One region of the Sinorhizobium sp. GQ132 genome, then DNA from elsewhere that is predicted to be linked to it. Evidence: riboswitches for the same ligand, from Rfam matches in the RefSeq annotation. Region 1 holds a riboswitch; the other holds the start of a gene.
What was found. Region 1 has a riboswitch for cobalamin ahead of AC6CIG_RS03550 (ABC transporter substrate-binding protein). Riboswitches for the same ligand answer to the same signal wherever they lie in the genome.
Positions count from the first base shown of each region.

Region 2: it holds a riboswitch for cobalamin, as region 1 does, so the genes downstream of both, bluB (5,6-dimethylbenzimidazole synthase) here and AC6CIG_RS03550 (ABC transporter substrate-binding protein) in region 1, are expected to answer to the same signal.

Region 1 is NZ_JCAXDX010000001.1:783,668-787,879, reverse strand. It holds gene AC6CIG_RS03555 (FecCD family ABC transporter permease) at 1-478, opposite strand, end outside; gene AC6CIG_RS03550 (ABC transporter substrate-binding protein) at 475-1,542, opposite strand; cobalamin riboswitch at 1,712-1,941, opposite strand; gene AC6CIG_RS03545 (DUF1850 domain-containing protein) at 2,104-2,478, opposite strand; gene AC6CIG_RS03540 (TRAP transporter permease) at 2,475-4,212, opposite strand, start outside.
Region 2 is NZ_JCAXDX010000002.1:745,074-749,285, forward strand. It holds gene AC6CIG_RS07635 (phytanoyl-CoA dioxygenase family protein) at 1-904, shown strand, start outside; gene AC6CIG_RS07640 (SDR family oxidoreductase) at 968-1,789, shown strand; cobalamin riboswitch at 1,830-2,039, shown strand; gene bluB (5,6-dimethylbenzimidazole synthase) at 2,085-2,768, shown strand; gene AC6CIG_RS07650 (DUF2865 domain-containing protein) at 3,068-4,195, opposite strand.

The DNA of each region.
Region 1 (4,212 bases):
CGGTGCCGCGGCCGGCCTTCACCGCCAGCAGGCTCACCAGGAGGAAAGCGACCAGCGCGCCGATGAAGGCGCCGAGCGGCAGCGTCAGCATCCCGGCACCCACACCGAGGATGGCGACGCTGACCGCGCCTGTCGAGGCGCCGGCGGAGATGCCGAGAATATAGGGATCGGCGAGCGGATTGCGCAGCAGCGATTGCAGCACGGCGCCGGAGAGCGCAAGCGCCGCCCCGCAGGAAGCGGCCACGACCGCCCGGCTCAGTCGGTAGCTCCAGATGATGCCCTCGTCGATCGGGGCCAGCGGATAGCCGGCGTTCCACAGCCGATTCGCGACCGCCTGCGCAACGGTCTTGAACGGGATCGCCGTCTCGCCGATCGCAGCGCCCATCCAGAGCGCCGAGAACAGGATCACGAGCGCGGCGATAGCCGCGCCGACGCGTCCCGTCCCCGTTCGCCCGGCCAGAGTCAGCACGCGGCTCACTTGCCGAACCCACCCTTGGAAGCCGGCCCAGCCTTGGGGGCAAGTCCGGCTTCGACGATGGCATCCGCCAGCGCTTCGATGCCTTCGATCGTACGGATCGTCGGGTTCATCGCCTGCGCATCCATGTCGAACACATAGCCTTTGGCGACTGCCGGCATGAGGCTCGCCACGGGATCGGTCTTCAGGAATTCGAGTTTGGCGTCGAGGCTGTCGAGCGGATAGCGTCGACGCTCCATCGAGCCGGCAACGATCATGGTCGGCTCGGACTTGGCGATGGTTTCCCAGCCGACCGTCGGCCATTCGTCTTCAGTGTCGATGATGTTTTCGATGCCGAGGGCCGCCATTATGTAGCCGGGCGCGCCGTTCCTGCCGGCGACATAGGGGTCGGCATCGGCAGCGCTGGAGAACCAGAAGACCGCCGAGAGTTTGTCCCCGGCCGAGGCGACCTTGGCGCGCGCCGCCTCTTCTCGGCTTTTCAGCTCGGCCACGACCTTCTCGCCCTTGTCCTGAACATCGTAAATCTGCGCCAGCTCGCGAATTTCCCGATAGACGAGATCCATGGTGAAGACCTGCCGGCGCACGCCGTCGCTCGCCGCCGAATTCTCCTTGCCGGTGCAATCCGAAGGCGATGTGTAGACCGGAATGCCGAGCTCCTCGAACTGCTCCGGCCGCGCAACCACGCCTTCCGGGCCGACCTGCCACTGAAATTGCACCGCCACCATGTCCGGCTTCTTGGCAAGCACGCTTTCGAAGCTCGGATCGTTGTCTGCCAGGCGCTCGACCTTGGCGTTGACCTCCTCGTAACCTTCAAGGACGGGGCCGACCCAGAGGGCGGTGCCGGCGACCTTGTCCGCAAGGCCGAGCAGATAGAGGATCTCGGTGCTGCTCTGGCCGATCGAGACGGTGCGCGTCGGCGTCTTGTCGAAGGTGATCTGCCGTCCACAGTTCTCGAGTGTCAGCGGATAGATCGTCTCGGCAGCGAAGGCGGGACGGTCAAGAGCCGCTGCGCCTGCGGAAAAGGTGATGAGACCGACAATGAGCGGTCGTTTCCAAAAGCTGTTCATGAATGGTCCCCGAATGTGAGGCCGCTATGCGGCCGTGATCGTCAGTCTGCCGATCGGGTTCGATCGGACGTGTGACGGCTGGATCTCGGGGAAACTGACGAAAGCGTGCGCCGCAAGGCGCGAAAGATGGTCATGGCTTGCTCCTGTTCCGGGCATCCCCGCCCGTGACGTTGGATCTGATTTGACGGCAGGTCTCCTGGCTCACGGACAGAAATCGCTCATCTGCCTTCCCGCGCAACGCGCAGTGGCTGGCGCCTGGGCGCCACGAGGATGAACGACGATCCGCTTACAGTTGCGGGGGCAGCCACGGTTTTGGTCCCTCTTGGGTCGTCCGCACCGTGTTCCCTATTAATCCCCTCCACCTCACGGGTAGGGGAACCGTCAGGCTCAGTTAATTTAGAATGCAGCCTCCGGTCAAGGTGAAACGCGACGCCGCTGCACAGGGGTTCAATATGTTATGTTATTACGCTCGTCAACAAAAAGTTATGTAATAACATTTCATAAGCGCACCGGACCGTTCCGATGAGCCTTCAACCGGTGCCGCCAGATCGGCATCGGCCATTATGGCTTTGGGCCATCGCATGGCCGCAGGACGATTGGTTCCCGGCTTTGCGCCGCGAGTTCGCGGCAGCCGCCGGTGTCGCAAAGCGTCCAGCCGGAGACGGTCGCTCCGGAGGCGGCCAGGACCAGCTCGGGAAGCGGCGGCAGGTCGGGCTTCCAGACCCACCAGCGGCCCTGGCGACGGGCATTGTCTCCCGGCTCCATTCCCGCCCCCGAACCCTGCACGCGCGCCTCCTCGAGAACGAGACCCTCGGCCGTGACGGCCCAACGCTCCTGCCATTCGGTCTTCTCGACCGAATGGGTCCAGCCAAGGGTGAAGACGCCCGCAGCAACGGCGACAGCCTTGCCGCCGATGATGCAGGCCAGCGCGCTCATGCCGTTTTCGCCGTCTGCCGGCCAGCTTGGCGGGCGCGCCGCCAGGTCACGAAGGCGAAGACCGCGGAGAGTGCGAAGCCAACCTCATCGGTGATCGGCAGCGCCGCCAGCAACGTGAAGGCGGCCGCGGCCGCGAGCACCCGCTCGAAAACCCCGAGCCGGACTGCGGCGAAGCCCACCACGGCGGCACCCCAGAGCGCGATCGCCAGACCGGTCTTGACGACGATATAGGCGACGGCAACCGGATAGCCCACCGATGCGGCCATCGCGCCGCCATCCTGCAGCATCAGCGCCGGCGAATAAACGGCCATGAACGGGATGACGAACCCGGCCGCCGCCACCTTGATCGCCTGGATCGAGATCTTCAGCCCGCCTTCACGCGCGATCGGTGCTGCCGCGAAGCAGGCGAGCGCCACCGGAGGGGTCAGGTCGGCAAGAATCCCGAAATAGAAGACGAACATGTGGCTGACGATAAGCGGTACCCCGAGTTCCAGAAGCGCGGGCCCGGCGATCGACGAGGTGATGATGTAGTTCGGGATCGTCGGTATGCCCATGCCGAGCACGAGGCAGGTGACCATCGTCAGAAGCAGCGACAGAAACAGGCTTTTGCCCCCGACCGAGACGATGAACTGGCCGAAGGTATTGGCCGCTCCGGTCAGCGTCATCGTACCGATGATCACGCCGACGAGCGCGCAGGCGATCGCCACAGGAAGGGCCGTCTTCGCCCCTTCGGCAAGCGCGTCTCGACATATCACCAGGGTCTCCCGGCCGCCCTTCAGGAAGGCGTTGCCGGCAATCAGCAGCGCCAGCGCTGCGACGATCATGCCGATGCCGAACTGGAAGAAGGCGGCCGCCACCAGCCCGAGGCCGACCCAGAAGATGATGCGTATGACACCGGCGGGAAGGCCGAGCGCGAGCGAACTGCCGAGGATCAGAAGGCCGGTGAAGGCGAGGCCGACCGTACCGGCGAAAAGCGGCGTATAGCCGGAGAACAGCAGCCAGACGAGCGCGGCGAGCGGCAGGATCAGATGCCATTGTTCGAGGATTGCCGCCTTGGCCGAAGGCAGCTGGTCCTTGGGCAGGCCGAGCAGCCCGTACTTGCCGGCTTCGAGATGGACGATCCAGAAGGCCGACGCGAAATAGAGGATCGCCGGTATGACCGCCGCCTTGACGATCTCGTAATATTCGACGCCGAGCGTCTCGGCCATGATGAAGGCGACCGCGCCCATGACAGGCGGCATGATCTGCCCGCCCATCGAGGCCGTTGCCTCGACGCCGCCTGCAAAGGCCGCCCGATAGCCGAACTTTTTCATCAGCGGGATGGTGAACTGCCCGGTCGTGACGACATTCGCGACGCCGGAGCCCGAAATGGTGCCCATCAGGCCCGAAGAAATGATCGCCACCTTCGCGGCTCCGCCGCGCCTGTCGCCGACCAAACTCAACGAGACATCGTTGAAGAGCCGGATCATGCCGGCCTTTTCGAGGAAGGCGCCAAACAGGATGAAAAGGAAAATATAGGTCGAGGAGACGAAGGTCGGGATGCCGTAGATGCCTTCCGTGCCATAGGCCATATGGTCGATCACCTGCGAAAAGTCGTAGCCGCGGTGGTCGAACGGCGGCGGCAGATACTCACCCAAAAGGCAATAGGCCAGGAACACGCCGGAAATGATCGGCAGGGCCGGCCCCATCAGCGCCCAGGCCGCGGCAAAGACGACGGCGAGCGCGACGACCCCG
Region 2 (4,212 bases), on a different contig from region 1:
CGACGAAGCGAGCCGCATCTTCGATGAGATTATCGAGGAGCAGCACCGCACCAACAGCGGCGGCGGCGATCATTTCGCCAAGCCCGGCGCCAACGACCGGATCTGGAATTCTCTGGAAAAGCACTGCCTGAAGAACCCTGAGAATTTCGCCGCCTACTACGCCAACGCCATCATTGCGCTCGTCAGTGAGGCATGGCTTGGTCCGAGCTACCAGATGACGGCGCAGGTCAATCGCGTCAATCCGGGCGGCGCGTCTCAATCGCCGCATCGCGACTACCATCTGGGCTTCCAGACCTCGGCCGTCATAGAGCAGTATCCGGCGCATGTGCACAGGCTCTCGCCGGTCCTGACGCTCCAGGGCGCGGTCGCTCACTGCGACATGCCGGTCGAAAGCGGGCCAACCCTGTTCCTGCCCTATAGCCAGACGTATCTGCCCGGATATCTCGCTTTGAGACGGCCGGAGTTCCGCGCCTATTTCGAAGAGAACCATGTGCAATTGCCGCTGGAGAAGGGCGATATCGTATTCTTCAACCCGGCACTTTTCCACGCCGCGGGCAGCAACCGGTCTGCGGGAATCAAGCGTGTGGCCAATCTTCTGCAGGTATCCTCCGCCTTCGGCAGGGCGATGGAAACGGTGGATCGCGAACACATGTGCGCCGTGCTCTTTCCGGCTCTGAAAGTCCTTGCGGCCGGCGGCAAGCTCACGCAGGACGAAATTGCCCATGCGGTTGCCGCGTGCGCCGAAGGTTATTCATTCCCGACCAATCTCGATCGTGATCCGCCGGTTGGCGGTCTGGCGCCCAGGACGCAGGCGCAGCTGATGCACCAAGCGCTTGCCGGCGAATGGAGTGCCGAAGCGTTTGCCGAGGCGCTGGCCGATCAGGCGGCGAGAAAGCTAAGCTAAACCACCTGGCTCAATGCACGGTCACGAAGCCATATTCACCAACATATCAAAGGGAGGAACAGGATGAGCACGGACCACGCACGACTGGACGGGAAGATCGCCATCGTGACCGGTGGCACGCAGGGGCTCGGTGCCGCGATTGCCGCACTCTTTGCCGAACGTGGCGCCGCCGGCATCGTGATTTGCGGGCGCAACGCGGCGAAGGGCGAGGCGAAAGCTGCCGAGATCGCCGCGGCGACCGGTTCGAAGGTCGTCTACGTGCCGGCGGATCTTGAGCGGGTGGAGGACGCCCGAACGGTCGTCGCGGCCTGCGACCGCACTTTCGGCCGGGTCGATGCGCTCGTCAACGCCGCAGCGATTACCGACCGGGGCACGATCCTCGACACCAGCCCGGAACTCTTCGACCGGATGTTCGCGGTCAATGCGCGCGCGCCATTCTTCCTGATGCAGGAGGTGATAAAGGTGATGCGGCGCGAGAAGACGGAGGGCACGATCGTCAATATCGGCTCCATGTCGGCGAAGGCGGGCCAGCCCTTCATCACAGCCTATTGTGCGTCGAAGGGGGCGCTGGAGACGCTGACCAGGAACACCGCCTATGCCGTCCTGCGCAACCGGATACGGGTCAACGGCCTCAACATCGGCTGGATGGCCTCGGAAGGCGAAGACCGGATCCAGCGCGAATATCACGATGCGCCGGCGAACTGGCTGGAAAAGGCGGCGGCGAGCCAGCCCTTCGGCAGGCTCGTAGACCCGGCCGAGGTCGCGCGTGCCTGCGCCTATCTCTCATCGGCAGAATCCGGCCTCATGACGGGTTCCGTCATCTGCTTCGATCAGTCGATCTGGGGTGCCTATGACGCCTCGCCTCATCCGGAGGCACCGCTCTGAAGCTCCCCTCTTGCTCGCCTTGCGTTTCGAGGGGAGCTATGGCCATATGCCGCCGTCAGGTGCCCGCGAAGGCGGGAGAATCGGGAAGCCGGTGCAGTTCCGGCACGTGCCCAGCGCTGTGACGGGGACGTTCGCGCCAAGTCGGTCTGAATCTTTTCAGACCTTTGCCACTGAATCTTCACGTGATTCGGGAAGGCGGCGCGAACGGATGATCCGAAGTCAGAAGACCGGCCTGGCGAGATAGACCGGCCCCGCGCGGACGGCGGGAGGTTTCCGCATTGTTGGGGATCGAACGATGCTGCCTGACCAGAACGGCTGCCTTGCGGCGGCCGGAGCTTTTTCGCCGGACGAGCGCGCCGCCGTCTATCGTGCCATAGAGACGCGCCGCGACGTGCGCGACGAATTCCTGCCCGAACCACTGCCTGAGGATCTGGTCGCGCGACTGCTCGCTGCGGCGCACCAGGCGCCGTCCGTCGGCTTCATGCAACCCTGGAACTTCGTGCTCGTGCGACAGGACGAGACGCGGGAGAAAGTCTGGCAGGCATTCCAGCGCGCCAATGACGAGGCCGCAGAGATGTTTTCCGGCGAAAGGCAGGCGAAGTATCGCTCGCTGAAGCTCGAAGGCATTCGCAAGGCGCCGCTCAGCATTTGCGTGACCTGCGACCGGACGCGCGGCGGAGCGGTCGTCCTGGGCCGCACCCATAATCCGCAGATGGATCTGTACTCGACCGTTTGCGCCGTCCAGAACCTCTGGCTTGCCGCGCGCGCCGAAGGGGTGGGCGTCGGCTGGGTCAGCATTTTCCATGAGAGGGAAATCAAGGCGATTCTCGGGATTCCGGAGCATATCGAAATCGTTGCCTGGCTTTGCCTGGGTTTCGTCGACAAGCTGTACCAGGAGCCGGAACTCGCCGCGAAGGGCTGGCGGCAGCGCTTGCCGCTCGAAGATCTCGTTTTCGAGGAAGGCTGGGGTGTCCGTTAGATCACGATGTTAGGGTCGATCTAAGGCCGACGCGGTTTGTTCGATACCCTCATTCCTGTGCTTGTCACAGGAATCCAGCCAGACCAAGTCCTTGGGCTGAAAGAACCCTTCCCGCGCCGCAGACGCGGCGCTGCTCTCATCCCTGTGACGAGTACAGGGATGAGGTGAGGAGAGATTGCAGTCCTCCGAAAAGTTTCCCACAGCGCCGCGCGTCTTATCAGACGCGCAAAGGTCGCTCCCTAACGGGCTCTGGATCAAGAACATGCGTGATTCTCGCAGAATGCTCGCAACGGCGCCTGTCAATTGTCCTGCAGCGGCTGGTATCGCGGCCCAAGCGGATGCTTGAGGTCGATCGCGCTCTCTTCCTGCGGAAGGAAAGTCGGACCGACGATGCGGACCTTGTTTTTGGTCGGGTCGTAGGGTCGCTCTTCTACCGGCTTGGGCGGCGCCTTTCTCTCGCTGCCGATGGTAATGACCGATGGGCTGACGGCGGTGAGCTTTCCGGCAGAGCCTGTCTTTTGCCTGTTGGCATCCGTTGCGGAATCCGGGATTCCGCAGCCACAGATGCCCGGTGAGCCGACACCGCGCGCCCGGTAGGCAAAGGCCGTTGGGAGGTCGGTGTAGGGCCGGCCGGTCGTTGCCGAAACCATCCGGTCCGCTTCTTCCGTTGCGAGCACATGGTAATAGAGCTCCGTCTCCGCACCCGGGCAGCGCGCGCGGCAGAGATCGGCGTCGCGACCGAAGTCCGCCGGCGTGGCATGCGAGGAGATGGGAAAGAAGGCGCCATCGCATGTTCGTACGCACATGGTTCTGAGGCTGCCGACGAAATCGGGCTCCATGAGCGGAAGCTCTGCCCCGGGGGCGTCGAGCAGAAGCGGATAGGCATCGCTGTCCGGCGGCAGGTCCCTCAGGATGTTCCGGTGAACCTCCGTTTCCCGGGCGGCGGCGCTCGCAAACTCGCCTTCGGCGCTTCCGGTATCCCAGGCCTCGCGCACCCCCGAGCAGTCGTTGAGTTCCATTGCAGCGAGGATACGCCGCCGAACGTCGTCGTCTCCACCGCCGATCAGATGCCTGCGCTGCGCCTTGAGTTGCCGCAGATTCTCCTCCATCCGCGCGATCGTCCCATCGAGTTCGGCGCAAGCCGCCTCGTCATCGCCGCCGATAATGACGACGCTGTCGCTGCTGCATTCCATTCGGCGGCGATCGTTCTTTGCGCGTCGCAGCTCGATGTTCTGGCGGGAGACCGCACCTGTAAAATCGCGCAGGCTGGCATTCGTCGTGAAACCCGTGGGAAGGCCGGCGAGGCGGGCGCTCAGCCGCTCGCAAACGCCGGATGCCGCAGCCGGGTCGGTTGTCGCCAACGCGAGCGGTACGAGAACCGCCGCGATGCGCCGGATCTTGGATGCCACCTTCGGGGACGCGGACACGTGCTTCTTCCTGCCTT